DNA from 2 places in the Larkinella insperata genome. Region 2 is predicted to be linked to the other one. Evidence: riboswitches for the same ligand, from Rfam matches in the RefSeq annotation. Region 2 holds a riboswitch; the other holds the start of a gene.
What was found. A riboswitch is a leader RNA that binds a small molecule or an ion and turns the genes downstream of it on or off. The one in region 2 is predicted to bind cobalamin.
Positions count from the first base shown of each region.

Region 1: it holds a riboswitch for cobalamin, as region 2 does, so the genes downstream of both, metE (5-methyltetrahydropteroyltriglutamate--homocysteine S-methyltransferase) here and OQ371_RS20900 (TonB-dependent receptor plug domain-containing protein) in region 2, are expected to answer to the same signal.

Region 1 covers NZ_CP110973.1:591,858-599,675, forward strand. The annotation lists gene OQ371_RS02290 (S9 family peptidase) at 74-2,374, shown strand; gene OQ371_RS02295 (acyl-CoA thioesterase) at 2,375-2,761, opposite strand; gene OQ371_RS02300 (cysteine-rich CWC family protein) at 2,783-3,028, opposite strand; gene metE (5-methyltetrahydropteroyltriglutamate--homocysteine S-methyltransferase) at 3,077-5,404, opposite strand; cobalamin riboswitch at 5,566-5,767, opposite strand; gene OQ371_RS02310 (hypothetical protein) at 5,890-6,342, shown strand; gene OQ371_RS02315 (hypothetical protein) at 6,526-7,818, shown strand, end outside.
Region 2 covers NZ_CP110973.1:5,194,340-5,202,157, reverse strand. The annotation lists gene OQ371_RS20930 (bifunctional folylpolyglutamate synthase/dihydrofolate synthase) at 1-123, shown strand, start outside; gene trmB (tRNA (guanosine(46)-N7)-methyltransferase TrmB) at 128-790, shown strand; gene gap (type I glyceraldehyde-3-phosphate dehydrogenase) at 822-1,811, opposite strand; gene OQ371_RS20915 (2,3,4,5-tetrahydropyridine-2,6-dicarboxylate N-succinyltransferase) at 2,723-3,541, shown strand; gene OQ371_RS20910 (helix-turn-helix transcriptional regulator) at 3,719-4,138, shown strand; gene OQ371_RS20905 (FISUMP domain-containing protein) at 4,268-4,900, shown strand; cobalamin riboswitch at 5,004-5,204, shown strand; gene OQ371_RS20900 (TonB-dependent receptor plug domain-containing protein) at 5,302-7,218, shown strand; gene OQ371_RS20895 (YncE family protein) at 7,215-7,818, shown strand, end outside.

The DNA.
Region 1 (7,818 bases), 2.0 Mb from region 2:
TCGGAGTGGCCGGGTGTTTTCTTTTTTTGTATTTTCGTGGAAATAGCCCTGAATTCCTGAACACGCTTCCGTTATGAGCCGCCCTTTACATCCCTCCTTTCTTTGCCCCGTGCTGTCCATTTTATTTTTTCTGATGTTCGGCAATACGGTTTCGACCCGGGCGCAGGGACAACTGGAAGACTATAAACGGTCGGCGGCTTTACGCGAAAAGATACAGGGCAAGGTTTACAACGCGCCCGCCAACGTCTACTGGACGCCCGGCCAAAAGCTCTGGTACCTGATCCGTACCGCCCGGGGCCGCGAGTTTGTGGTGGTCGATCCCCGAAAGAAAACCCGTCAACCGGCGTTCGATCAGGAGCAGCTGGCGAAAAAATTGACCGAAGCCACCGGCAAGAAAGTCGATCCCTTCAACCTCCCCTTCACCTCAATTACATTCGGGAAAGACGATGAAGAGGTGGAGTTTGTGGCTGAAGGTACCACCTGGCAATACGCCACCGGCTCGTTTGCGTTCCGGAAGAAAGGACCGTTCCGGGCCGAACCCACCGACCGACGGTATTGGGGCAGCAGCCGCGATGAACTCGACGAAAAGCCGGTTTTCTCGCCCGACAGCACGCAGACGGCTTTCATCAAAAACTACAACGTCTACGTCCGTTCCGAAAAAACGAAGCAGGAAACGCAACTGAGCTTCGACGGCTCAGAGGGCGACTACTATTCCGGCAACATTCAGTGGTCGCCCGACTCTAAAAAACTGGCGACCAACAAAATTCGCCCGAATAAAAAACACCTGATCCACTTCGTGCGCTCCTCACCCGACGATCAGCTTCAGCCCAAACTGGAAAGCCGGGAATACCTGAAGCCGGGCGACGCCCTGCCCATTCGACGGCCCCAGTTGTTTTGGGTTGAATCAAAAAAGCAGATTTCCGTAGACGATGCGCTGTTTAACGAGCAATTCAGCTTATCGCGGCTGGAATGGCGCAAAGACAGCCGGGCTTTTACCTTTGAATACAACCAGCGCGGCCACCAGGTGTACCGGGTTCTGGAGGTCAGCGCGACGACCGGGGCGGTAAAATCGTTGGTTGAAGAACGCAGCAATACCTTCATCGATTACAGCGGCAAGCGCTCCCGGCACGACGCCAACGACGGCCAGGAAATCATCTGGGCGTCGGAGCGCGACGGCTGGAACCACCTGTACCTGGTTGATGGTGCCACCGGGAAAGTGAAAAAGCAGATTACCAAAGGCGAGTGGGTGGTGCGAAATCTGGTGCATGTCGACGACAAAACCCGCACCATTCTATTTGCCGCCAGCGGTCGCAACGCCGATCAGGACCCGTATTTCGTTCACTACTACAAGGTTAACTTCGACGGCTCGGGCCTAACGGCTTTGACGACGGAGAATGCCAACCACACGGCCACGTTTTCACCCGACTACCAGTTTTTTGTTGATACCTATTCCCGCGTGGACCTGCCGCCGGTAACGGTGTTGCGGAACTCGGCCGACGGCAGCGTGGTGCTGGAACTCGAAAAAGCCGACATCAGCGAGTGGCAGAAAGCGGGCTGGAAAGCGCCGGAAGTGTTTACAGCCAAAGGGCGCGACGGCAAAACCGACATCTGGGGCGTTATCATCCGTCCGACCAACTTCGATCCGGCCAGGAAGTATCCGGTGATTGAGAATATCTACGCCGGGCCGCACGGTTCGTTTGTACCGAAGACGTTCATGACCAACAACCTGTCCATGCACGAACTGGCCGAACTGGGTTTCATTGTTGTGCAGATCGACGGGATGGGCACCTCCAACCGTTCCAAAGCCTTTCAGGATGTGTGCTGGAAAAACCTGAAAGACGCCGGTTTTCCCGACCGGATTCTGTGGATGAAAGCGGCCGCCCAGAAATACAGCCAACTGGATTTGAGCAAAGTCGGCATTTACGGCACGTCGGCGGGTGGGCAAAGTTCGACGGGGGCGCTCCTGTTTCATCCCGACTTTTACAAAGCCGCCGTTTCGTCCTGCGGCTGTCACGACAACCGCATGGATAAAATGTGGTGGAACGAGCAGTGGATGGGCTACCCCATTGGCCCGCACTACGCCGAGTGTTCCAACGTGACGAACGCCCACAAACTACAGGGCAACCTGCTCCTGCTGGTCGGTGAAGTAGACGACAACGTGGATCCCGCTTCGACCTACCAGCTCGCCAACGCCTTGATTAAGGCCAACAAAGATTTCGAACTAGTGACCTTGCCGGGCATGAGCCACACCACGGGAGGTGAATTCGGCGAACGCAAACGGCGGGATTTCTTCGTCAAAAACCTGCTGGGCGTCGATCCGCCCAACTGGAATGAAATGAGCAAAGACGTGGCGGGTTCAGAAGCGGGAAAATAATCAGAGAATCTTGACCGGATTTTTGTGTTCGTCGATGGCCACGAAGGTAAACGACCCATGAACGGCCCGTTCGCGGTGTTCGCTGTACATTTCTTCAACGAAAATCTCAACGTCAATTTTAATGCTCGTGTTGCCGATATGGGCCACATTGCCGATTAGTTCGACGATGGTTCCGGCGGGAATGGCTTTGTTGAAATTGATTTTGTCCGACGAAACCGTTACGACCCGTTTGCGCGTAAACCGGGTGGCGGTAATGAACGCAATTTCGTCCATCATCTGCATGGCCGTACCGCCAAAAAGCGTATCGTAATGATTGGTTGTATTCGGGAAAACGGCTTTGAAAACGCGGGTTTCAGCCTGCTTAATTCGTTCTTCGAGTGAATCCATAGGGTTAAAAATAGGCCCGTTTCAGTGCGCATTCCGAAATTTCTCCATCTTTTTTTGATGGGCCATCCGGTTGTATTCGGTCCGCACTTCCCGCAGGCAGTTGGCACACAGGCAATTGGCAAACTGCGAACGCACGTAGTTTCGCTGTTCTTCGGTTAGCTGAACCGCCACACACTGGCACAGGTTGATGCTGCCGACCTTGCATTCGAAGGCCGTGCCGCAACGCGGACAGCCAACGGTTTCGTGCTTCCTGACTGGTGTCTCCATGTGCTTATAACCAATTCCGGCCAGCCGTGGCCGGCCGGAATGAGTAATTTATACGTTTTCGGTTACCAGATGACGGGCGGTTTGGGCCGCCTGCACCATGTTTTTGAGCGCCTGTTCCGTTTCCGGCCACCGACGGGTTTTCAGCCCGCAGTCGGGGTTGACCCACAGGTTGCGTACCGGCAGCACGTCAGCGGCTTTATTCAACAACGCCACCATTTCTTCTTTCGTCGGCACGCGCGGGCTGTGAATGTCGTAAACACCGGGGCCAATTTCGTTTGGATAATTGAATTGCACAAAAGCGTCCAGCAACTCCATCTGCGAGCGCGACGTTTCAATCGTGATCACGTCGGCATCCATGTCGGCAATCTGCTGAATGATGTCGTTGAACTCCGAGTAGCACATGTGCGTGTGAATCTGCGTTTCGTCCTGCACCCCCGACGCCGACACCCGGAACGCCTTCACGGCCCAATCCAGGTAAGCCGCCCAATTTTCGCGACGCAGCGGCAAGCCTTCCCGAATGGCCGGTTCGTCAATCTGAATCACCCGGATGCCGGCCCGTTCCAGATCAACCACCTCGTCCCGGATGGCGAAGGCAATCTGCATACACGTGTCCCGGCGCGGCTGATCGTCGCGCACAAACGACCATTGCAGAATCGTCACCGGCCCGGTCAGCATTCCTTTAACGGGTTTGTCCGTCAGCGATTGCGCGTACTCGGCCCAGCGAACCGTCATGGCCTCGGGCCGGTAGACATCGCCGTAAATGATCGGCGGTTTAACGCAGCGCGAACCGTAGCTCTGCACCCAGCCATTCTGGCTAAAGGCAAAACCGTCGAGCAATTCGCCGAAGTATTCAACCATGTCGTTGCGTTCAAATTCACCGTGTACGAGCACGTCCAGCCCGATTTCTTCCTGCCAGCGGATGGCTTTCTCCGTTTCGGTCCGGATGAAATCTTCGTATTGTTCCAGCGTCTTCTCCCCTTTTTTGAATTTGGCCCGGTTTACCCGAACGTCTTCCGTTTGCGGAAACGAACCAATGGTTGTGGTCGGGAAAAGCGGTAAATGGAGCCGCTGGTGTTGCAGGGCCTGCCGTTGCCCGAAAGCGCCCTGACGGTGCGTATCGGCATCGGTGAGCTGATTGACCCGCTGCTGAACGGCCGGGCGATTGATACGTGTGGATTGTCGGCGGGCGGTTAGCACGGCTTCGTTTGCGCGGAGCCACGTTTGTGCCTGTTCACTGTTGGGGTCGGTGGAAATCGTCGCCAGTTTGACCACTTCGGCCAGTTTTTGTTTGGCAAACGCCAGCCATTGTTTGATTTCGGGCGTTAGACCGCTGGCGTCGGTTTCCGAATCCAGGTCGCAGGGCGTGTGCAGCAGCGAACACGAAGGAGCCACCAGCACGCGGTCGCGGCCCAGCGCATCGATGGCTTTCCGGATCAAATCCAGCGAACGGCTTAAGTCGTTAATCCAGATGTTCCGCCCGTCGACCACGCCCAGCGACAGGGCCGTGCTGCCATTGACAAAATCGGTGTTCAAAATATCATCCAATTGGCTCGGGCAGCGTACCAGATCCAGGTGCAGGGCATCGACCGGCAATTGCGTTGCCAGGGTCAGGTTTTCGCCGAAACACTCGAAATACGACGCCACCAGCAGTTTCAGCTTTGGAAACCGTTCGCGCAAAAACCGGTATGCCGTGGCGTAGGCCAGCTTCTCGCGTTCATCCGAATTCAGCACCAGGCTGGGTTCGTCCAACTGAATCCATTCGGCCCCCTGCTCCTGCAGGCGGTTCAGAATCTGTTCGTACACCGGCAGCAGGCGGTCCAGCAGATCCAGCCGGTGGAAACCGTCTTCTTTTTCCTTGCCCAGCAGCAGATACGTCACCGGCCCGAGCAGTACCGGCTTCGGTACCGCGCCCAGCACGGTTTTGGCTTCTTCAAATTGAGCGAAAAGCTTTTCGGACCGGAGCGAGAACGTTTGGTTCTGGGTGAATTCGGGAACGATGTAGTGGTAGTTGGTATCGAACCACTTGGTCATTTCCATCGCAATCAGGTCCAGACCGTCTTTCTGGTAGCCCCGGGCCATGGCAAAATACAGGTCCAGCTCGTTGGCGGATGGCTTTTCGGCGAGGGGTTGAAACCGTTCCGGAATGGCGTTGACCGTCAGCGACCAGTCGAGTGTCTGGTCGTAAAACGAGAAGTCGTTGCACGGAATCAGCGCGATTCCGGCCTGTTGCTGCGTCAGCCAGTTGTCGCGCCGAATGCGCTGCCCGGCTTCGAGCAGTTGATCATGGGAAATTTTTCCGGCCCAGTACTGTTCACTGGCCTTTTTGAGTTCGCGGTGGCTACCGATTCGTGGATAGCCGAGGTTGTGTGCGACCATTTTTGGAATGTTGGTTAAATAATGGTACCGAGCTCTTTGCCGAACTCCCTGTACCCGCACGCTGCGAAACACCCAAAAATAATGACACACCTACCCGGCCCGCTCAAGACAGGAAGGATAAGAAGCGTCAATGGTTGATGGAAGCCCAGAAGCGTGTGGGCGTAATCAAGTAGGCTAAGGCAAGTCTCCTGGCTTGTGACGGTAATTTGCCGTCCTTCTCATTCCGCGGGCGGAACAATGGACATCGAGGGCAAACCCTTTTCTAAATGGTCACTGACAGTAGCAACGTCTGCTCGTGATTCTCACACGATTCCTTTTTCATTCCCCAACCCTCTTGGGGAAACCGTAGCCTGTTTGACGGAAAACAAAGAACAACACCGCAAACTAACGGCAAACCGTCGGGAAAAACAAACGGCCCTTCCGGAACCTGTTTTCAACCTTACCGTCGATTCATTATTTTTACGCTTCACTAATCCGGTCAATTTATGCGGCTTATCCTGCTTTTTGGTGCGTTTCTAACGGTGTTAAACAGTTGCAACAGCGGCTCTCAACGGGCCGACACATCGACCAGCGAGGCCCCATCTGATTCTTCCGCGTTGCGGGATACGGTTTGCTACCAGCAGGTCACGGGCCGCGATACCACCACGCTCCGGCTCGTCATCAACGGCTCCAACGTAACGGGCGAACTGGCCATTTTGCCTTACGAAAAAGACCGGGCGCGCGGCCCCATCAGCGGTACGCTGGCAGACAACCAAATCCGGGCCGACTGGCAACGTTCGGGCGAAGGCGTCACGCAACCGTACGAGCTTACCTTCACGCTGGCGGGTGATGCCGTTACCTGGCGGGAAGGCGAACGGGTGGAGCAGCAGGGGCGCTGGGTGTTGAAAAGCCCGGAAAGCGGTTTTGAATACAAGGTATTGAAGTCGGAATGCCGGTAAAGGGTTTGTTTTACGGAGAGAAGCGGAGAACCAGAGAGTTTAGCGGAGGCTCCGCTTCCCTCTTCGACCCTTCGCCTGACTGCGCCAAACAACCCCTCTCCTCCGTGCAGGATCATTTCCAAAATTTGGTAGCTACCGTGGGTTTAGCGAACTTTGCCCTAAAATCAAACTACACCTACCTGGATGAACTTTTTTGAGGATACGGTTTCGATCGTCAAAGTAGCCGTGTCATTGCTACTTGCCGTTTTTAGTTGGCTGCTGATTCGCTTTCCCGCTCCCTTTCAACGCTTGCTGAATCCCCGGCCGGGCTTAACACTCTGGGGTTTTTTCATTGTTTTTCGAATTCTTCCCTTTATCCTAGTTTATCTCGTTCTGGATTTTGCCCCCCGCAGCGATACGGAGTTTTTCTATAAAAAAGCATTTTCGGCCTACCAGGGAAAAATGGTTTACCGGGATTTCCTCTCCTACCACGCGCCCTTGTTTGGTTACCTGATCAGCCTGCCGCTTTTTTTGTGGAATAATGCTAAGATTCTGATCCCGTTCATGGCCATCTTCGAGTTTGTCATCGTCTGGGCCACCTGGCAGTATTACCGCGCGGTTCGGCCGGATGCCCTGCTGATCGCGGCCCTGTATTTTGTGCTGCCGATGACGTTCGTCGCCATGGTCCTGAGCAGCGAAGAAGACATCTGGTTCTGGGGAGTCGGGCTTATTACGCTCCACTACGCCAGCCGCCGGCAAAGCAGCCTCTGGATTGGCGTGATCTGGGGGCTGTCGATGATTCTGATCAAAAGCATGGTAATCGTGCTGCTGATTCCAATGTTTTTCCTGGTCGACAACAAGTTTAAATACGTCCTGGGACTGGCCCTCGTCGGCATTCCATCCATTGTCATTCTGTATCTGCTGATGGGCGACGCCTTCCTGATGCCGCTGCAACACTCGGGCTACCACATGACGCCCAACCTCGTCAGCATCACGCGCCCGGTCCTCAGCGGTTTGTATAATCAGATCAGCCTGACCAACCTTAACACCATCAGTCTGTTTATCACCATGGCGCTGTCGTCGTGGGTTGCCATCCGGTACAAACACCTGGGCTACCAACGGCTCTTTCCGACGCTGTTTGTGCTCACGTTCGGTATTTTCATGCTGGTACAACCCAGCGCCCCCGGCTTTTACCTCTACCTGCACATGATCGTTGTGCTCTTCGAGGTGATGCGAAGCGAGGACCGCGCTTTCGGCTTTCAGCTCATCCTGCTCAACTTTCTGCTGGTCATTCAACCAATTATCTGGGTAATTTACATCGGCATGAAAAACTACGACGACTGGCAAACCGTTTTCTCTTCGTCCGTCACGGCCGCCGATTATTTCATTCAGGTTGTTGAAGTTGCCCTGCTGATGGTGCTGGTCTGGAAGACGTATCTTCACTTGAAAATGCTCGATCGCACCGCAAGCCCGGCCTATTCGATTCCGTCGCAGCGT
Region 2 (7,818 bases):
GTAGGTGAAATAGTAAAAGAAGTAAATCTTGCCCTGGAAACGGCGCTGAGCCGGGCGCAACCGGAGGATTGCATCCTGGTGACCGGTAGCACGTACGTTGTGGCTGAATTAAATCAATTGTAGAAAAGTGAGTAGAAAGAAACTGCCCCGCTTTGAGCATAACCGGGAAAGTCCCCTCGTGCTGGAACCGGGTAAAGAGATTTACGAAACCATTAAAGGAAACTGGCGCGATCGCTATTTCCTGAATTCAAACCCCCTCGTGCTGGAAATTGGCTGCGGCCGGGGGGAATACACCGTAGGACTGGCCCGTCATTATCCGGAGCTGAACTTTATCGGTATCGATCGTAAGGGCGACCGGATTGCCCAGGGGAGTAAGCAGGCGCTTAACGAAGGCTTAACGAATGTTGCCTTTCTGCGGACCGATGTGTTCAAGTTGCTGGATTTTTTTGGCAAAGAGGAGGTTAATGAAATCTGGATTACCTTTCCGGATCCCCAGCCTCGAATCAGTCAGGTAAAAAACCGACTGACCGATCCGCGTTATCTGGCGTTGTACCGGGAAATACTTACCCATGAAGGGATTCTGCACCTGAAGACCGATCATGATGACTTTTTTGATTTTAGTGTTCAGACGCTGCCTGCCAACGGATTCAACGATTTGATCACGACCCACGATCTGTATCGCTCAGACATGAATCATTTGCATCTGGGCATTAAAACAAAATACGAAGAGATCTTCACCCGAAAGGGATTTTCGATAAAATACTTAAAATGCAAAAAGGCGGGATATTAACCCGCCTTTTTTGTTGACTTGACTTTAAATATTACAATTTAGCGATCAGGTCAGCTATCCGGCTTGAGTAGCCGAATTCGTTATCATACCAACCTACAATTTTCACCAACGTGCCGTTGGCGGAAGTCAGCTTAGAATCGAAGATACACGAGCTCGGGTTACCTACGATGTCAGTTGACACGATTTCATCAACGCAGTATTCCAGAATGCCTTTCAGCGGGCCTTCGGCGGCAGCTTTCATGGCTTCGTTAATTTCCTCTTTCGTGGCTTCGCGTTTCAGAATGGCCGTCAAATCTGTAACTGAACCGTCCGGGATGGGAACACGAAGCGCATAGCCATCCAGTTTGCCTTTCAGTTGCGGTAGTACTAAACCAACCGCTTTAGCAGCCCCCGTTGACGTCGGAACGATGGAAAGAGCGGCTGCGCGTGCCCGGCGTAAGTCGGAGTGAGGAGCATCCTGCAGATTCTGGTCCGCCGTGTAAGCGTGAATCGTAGTCATGTAACCTTTCTCAATTCCAAACACATCGTCGAGGACTTTGGCCATCGGAGCCAAGCAGTTGGTCGTACATGATGCGTTGGAGAGAATGGTTTCGCTGCCCGTCAGGGTATCTTCATTTACACCCAAAACGACCGTAGGAATGTTTCCTTTCGCCGGTGCTGAGATAACTACTTTTTTGGCTCCGGCAGTCAGGTGTTGGCCAGCTCCGGCTTCATCGACGAAACGTCCTGTCGATTCCAGTACAACATCAACTCCGAGGTCACCCCAAGGTAGGGCTTTGGGATCACGTTCCGCATAAGCGTGGATACGTGTACCGTTGATGGTCAGGCTATCGCTATCGGACGTGATTTCGCCCTGGAATTTACCGTGTACCGAATCGTATTTCAGCAAATGAGCCAGTGTTGCATTATCAGTTAAATCATTGATGGCAACAATTTCAACATTTTCTTTTTCAAGAAGTCTTCGGAAAGACAGGCGGCCAATCCGGCCAAACCCATTGATGGCGACTTTAATTTTGCCCATTGTATATAATAGAATTGGTTAACATGAACGCTGCAAAGATATCAATACAATTCGAAAGGAAAAGGGGAAGAGAAAACACTTATCTAAATGGAAGACAATATGAGTAAGATAGTATTTTTAGTAAATATAATCAGCATTAGTAATGAGCATGCTAATATAGCACACATGTTTTAGTATTGAATTTAGTATTTTGCTAATTCCACTCGAGATTTTACTAATTTTAGTAGTATAATGCTTTATTGTTTTCTAGACTTACATCAATATTAGATCATTGTAGATAAAATAATAAAGGAGGGGGATATAACCCTTAGGAATTCAATCATTATTCATTATTTTTATAGCGTGACCTACTTAATTAAATTTACAAATAAGGTCTAGAAATTAACATCAATTCGATTTGCCCTCGCTGAATTCTTCTTACCAAACGTACTCCTTTGGATCTAAGATCTGGCCAAATGCTGTATTCAATTTTTTGATAAACAAGTTTCTTCAACGACTAGTTAAAGATTGTAATACTGGTCTGATTCAGACAACGAGTAGATTAAGGTTTGACCCTGGTGGTGAGCCTGTTCATACGCATAAGATTTGGTTGGTGGTTCTTACCCAGAGGCTGAGTTATATGGAGAGGTAATCTGGAATTGGGGGAGAGCAAATTATAGCTCTGAAATGTTTTTTATATAATACGTCTGTATTATATTTATCTATAATTACAAGAATGGTATATAGGTGAAAGGGCTAATTTTCAGAAGACAGAGCCCCAAACTACGATCTAAAATTATAAAGCCCAGTACGAGGGTATAAAATATAAAATTATCAAGAAGAAGAAATTTATTTGGAGTCATATAACATCCTCAAAATCAGATTTTTATGTTTTTCAAAATAAACTACCTGTATCGTTTAAAATTTTAATTATGGAGTACAATAAGGTAATTGAAGATTGCTGGAATGACCGCTCATTATTGAAGGATTCGCAAACCATCCAAACCATTAAGTCGGTGATTGATGAACTCGACAAAGGTATATTACGAGTCGCAGAGCCGGGTGCTGAAGGGGAGAAGTGGACTGTCAACGAATGGGTGAAGAAAGCAATCTTGCTGTACTTTGTCTCACAAACCATGCAGACCGAGGAAGTTGGGATTTTCGAATTTCACGACAAAATTCCTCTTAAAAAAGACTACAAAAGCAGGGGGGTTCGGGTTGTCCCACCAGCCGTTGCCCGCTACGGTTCTTACATTGCTGCTGGAGCTATCCTTATGCCGTCTTACGTTAACGTCGGTGCGTATGTAGATGAACGTACTATGGTTGATACCTGGGCTACGGTAGGCAGTTGTGCGCAGATTGGAAAAGACGTTCATCTGAGTGGCGGTGTCGGCATTGGCGGGGTTCTGGAACCACCTCAGGCTTCACCCGTAATTGTTGAAGACGGCGCTTTTATTGGCTCACGGTGCATTGTTGTAGAAGGCGCTCATATCGGCAAAAGGGCGGTGCTTGGAGCGGGCGTAACCATTACAGGAAGTTCTAAAATTATCGATGTGACCGGATCTTCACCCGTTGAACACCGGGGCTATGTACCGGCCAATTCCGTGGTCATCCCCGGTAGCATTGCTAAAGAATTCCCGGCTGGCGTTTATCAGGTTCCCTGCGCACTGATCATCGGTCAGCGGAAAGAATCAACCGATTTAAAAACGTCGTTGAACGACGCGCTTCGTGATAATAACGTAACTGTATAAATGTAAACCCTTGTTTACACTTTCTCAAAGACCAATTTACATTTGTGAGTTGGTCTTTTTTGTTTACATGCTATTTACTTTTGTCACAATTTACAACAAGAAACTATTTACCAATTTAAATTCATTTACATTTGTTTATCTGCGTGTATAATTTATATTTGTAAAAAATATTGATTTATGAATGTAAATGACAAAATTAAACAGGTGTTGAAGGACAAGAATATGACACCTTCTTACTTTGCCGATGAGATTGGTGTTCAACGTTCTAGCATTTCCCATATTCTCTCGGGACGTAACCGACCTAGCTTTGATATTATTCAGAAAATTATACGGCGTTTTCCAGAGCTGGGTTACGATTGGATCCTTGAAGATGATCAGGCGTCATTGACAAATGTAAACCAACGAACTTCTATAACTGCTCCGACCACTTCCCGAAAAACCGTTCAACAACCCGAAATTGTTGAAAATTCAATTCCTCAACCATCAACTTTACAGCCGACACACCCAGTTGTAGACAAATCGAAAGAAGAAAAAACCATAGAACGAATTCTCGTCTTCTACACCGACGGTACGTTCCGTGAGTATTCTCCGTCGTAAGCTACGGAATACCGTTTGTTTAAAAGTTTGTATCTTTTATAAATTCATTGCAACCCTGCGTTGACGGATGGGATCACTGAAGAAAATCAATAGTTTCTCCACACTATAACCATCCTAATGAAACGCATCATGAAAAGGACCATACCGTATTGGCCCGTAGTTTTTTTGAGTGCCTTGCTGACTCTTTCCGGTTGCAAAAAAGAATCGAACAGCCAAACCGATAATCCGGCTCCGCTGGTGACATCGGTTCAGATTAATGAGAAAGCTTATTCCGTTGTAACCATCGGCAATCAACTCTGGTCAGCCGAAAATTACCGGGGACCGGGGGGATCACCGTACCGGACCGGGGACGAAAAACCGGAGTACGGACGGTATTATACTTTTGACGAAGCCAAAGCCGTTCCCGTTCCCGCCGGCTGGCGGATTCCGACGCTGCAGGATTACAAAGCCCTGGCCGAAAGTCAGGGCGTTCTTTTTACCGGAGAACGCGCCACCGGCCAGGAAGCTCTTAAAAAACTGGTGTCAAAAACCAACTGGCGCACGATGCCGGGCACCAATAGCTCCGGTTTTAACGCCCAACCGGCGGGTTATATCTACCAAAATTCCGCCCCAATGGACGGCGACATCAGCGAATTCTGGCTGGCCGATGGCAATACCGTCAGCATTCAGGAGAGCGCCAGTGGCAAAGGATATACTATGATGTTCTACGGCACCAATGGCCCGGGTTACCGATTTACGCTGCGGTTTGTCCGAAACAAGTAATTTTTTCTCCTGCTTACCACCCAAATTGGCAGGATTCCGGCGTCCTGCCACCGGTTTTCTTTCCCGATCTTCCTTCTTCAGGTTGAAAATCCTCCACAATCCATTACTTTTGCCCTGCAAAGGTGCCGCCTGACGTTGGTCAGCGAGGGCTTAATAGGGAAGTTGGTGCAAGACCAACGCTGTCCCCGCAACTGTAAACCCGGAAAAACTGATTTCCTCTTCGCGCCACTGTCCCGGTTTATCCGGATGGGAAGGCTGAAATCAGCGGGTAAGCCAGGAGACCTGCCTATGTTTGCTTTATTAGGATACGCCGTTTCTTTCGGGTGTAAAGGAAGCGCGATCGGAGGCCGGTGCACCGAAGGGAGCAAGGCCGTTCTTTTGCTTTACTTAATTTCTTTTGTATGCGGTGTAGAGACGGGGTTTTCCTGTCCTTCCTGATCGGTTCGTTTTACGCAGCGAACGGACAGACGAGTGGTACTGACCAAATGTTGCCTGCGGTGACGGTTCGGGGCACGACGCCCGAACGGTTTTCGGTCGGGCAAAAAACACAGCGAATCGATTCGGTAACGCTCGAGCAATTCCGGTTTCAAACGCTCACGGATGTTCTGACGTACACGACACCCCTTGCTTTTAAGGTGTACGGAGCGGGTCAACTCGCGACGGTTTCGTTTCGCGGCACCTCGTCCAACCACACCGCCGTGCTCTGGAACGGGATCAACATCAACCAGCCCACCCTGGGGCAGACCGATTTTTCCACGCTGCCCGTCGTCGGTTTCGATCAGCTGGCCGTTCAATACGGTTCCTCGGCCAGTTGCGTGGGGTCGGATGCGGTGGGCGGCAGTATTCTCTTGATGAATAATCCCAAATGGCAGCAACCTGGTTTCTCGGCGTCGGCGGGCCAGCAGGTGGGCAGCTTCCGCAACTACGGCACCCAGACCGGTATCCGGTTTGTTACGCCACCGGGAAAACGGTGGCAAATCGCCGGGAAAACCTTTCTGAACCTGGCTAATTACAACAACGATTACCCATACCGCGAACGGGGCCATTATTTTGTTGAGCATTCGACGACGCGCCAGAAGGGGCTAATTCAGGATTTATATTTCCGTAACGCCGAAAATCAGCAGCTTTCCTTTAATCTCTGGCTAACCGACAACAATCTGATTGTCTCACCGTACGATACGACGGTGCGGGAACAAACCCGTTCGCAGTCGTACCGGTTTCTGTCTACCTATGAAACGGATAAATTGACGGTTCGGCTGGGCTATATCCGCGACATCATCGACTACGCCCGCGGGAATTTGCGTAATCCGAGCCATTCCGAAACTGATCGACTAGTCAGTCGAATGGAACGCGAATTTATAAAACCATTCGGATTTAGCCCTGCCACGCTGCGGATAGGGGGCGAATGGTCACACTACTGGACGCGTGTAGACGGCTATGGTTCGTCGCTTATTCAGGAAGACCGCGCCGATCTGTTCGCTCTGTTACGAATTCAGTTAGCAAAATGGCTGTTCTCGGCAAATGTCCGCCAGGCGTTCGTAACCCGCTTTGATCCGCCCGTTACCCCCTCGGTGGGGGCGGAATATTCCGTTCTGCAGACGACTAAGACCAGCCTGACCGCCAAAGCCTCCCTGGGACGCAGCTACCGGGTGCCAACCTTGAATGAACGCTACTGGCGCGAATTGGGGAATCCGAATCTTCGGCCGGAAAACGGTTTTAACCTGGAAGCCGGTGTAGCGGCCCGCTGGCTGCCGGGCGACCGACTCACGCTTTCATCGGAAGCCACGATTTTTCGTAACCGCATCGACGACTGGTCGTACTGGAATCCCGAATACGGCTACCGGGTCGAGAATCTTCAATTAGTGGTGGCCCGCGGGCTGGAATGGACCGGTTCGCTGGCGTACACCGGTCCGGCCTGGCAGTCGGGGCTATCGGTAAGCTACGCCCTGACCCGCTCCAGCCAGGAACGCGTTTACAATGCATTTGCCCAGGACATCATTGGGAAACAGCTCGTTTACGTGCCCAGGCACGTCGGGCGGCTATCGGCTTACGTATCCCGCGGAAAAATGCGCCTGACGCTCCAGAATCAGGTGAATTCCCGGCAGTACATTACATTCGACAACATCCAGTTTCTGCGCGGGTACATGCTGACCAACGTGCTGCTGGAAACGCAGGTAAAACTAGGGCCGGTCGCCACCCGTATTCAGGGGCAGGTCAACAACCTTTTTGATACCGTTTACCTCAACGTTAAGCGCAACGCCATGCCGGGGCGCCATTTTGCCGTTCAATTAATCTGTAATCTGCATACCAAACAATGATCAAAAAAGTAACCACCGCTTCGGCGGTCCGGCTGAAACTGGCGCTTAGTCTGCTGGTCGCCTTAAACTGGTCCTGTAACAACGACAAGACCGATCCGGAGCCTTTGCCCAACGGCGCGGGCGTGCTGGTCATCAACCAGGGCAACTTCACCGACAACAACGGCACCATTACGTATTTACCGCCCAACGGCGCGGCACCAACCTACGATATTTTTAATCAGGTCAACCAGCGCTCCTTAACGGGTAGTCTTCAGGATTACACCGAATCCGACGGCAAGGGACTGATTCTGGTCGATAATACAACCGCCGGACAGGATAAAGTAGAGATCGTGGACGCCAACACGTTCCAATCACTGGCAACGTTAAAATCCCCGGATATTGAAAATCCCCGGTCGGCGGTGCGGGTCAGTGCAAATAAAGTCTACGTTAGCTGCTGGGATGTTTCCGGCGACTACGCAAACGGCACGTTCTACAAAGATCCCGGTTACATTGCAGTTGTGGATCTGACGACCAATACCGTTACCAGGAAGATTCCGGCGGTGAAAGGAGTGGAGACCCTGCTGCTGGTGGGTAACGAGGTGTTTGCCGGTTCGGCCGGTG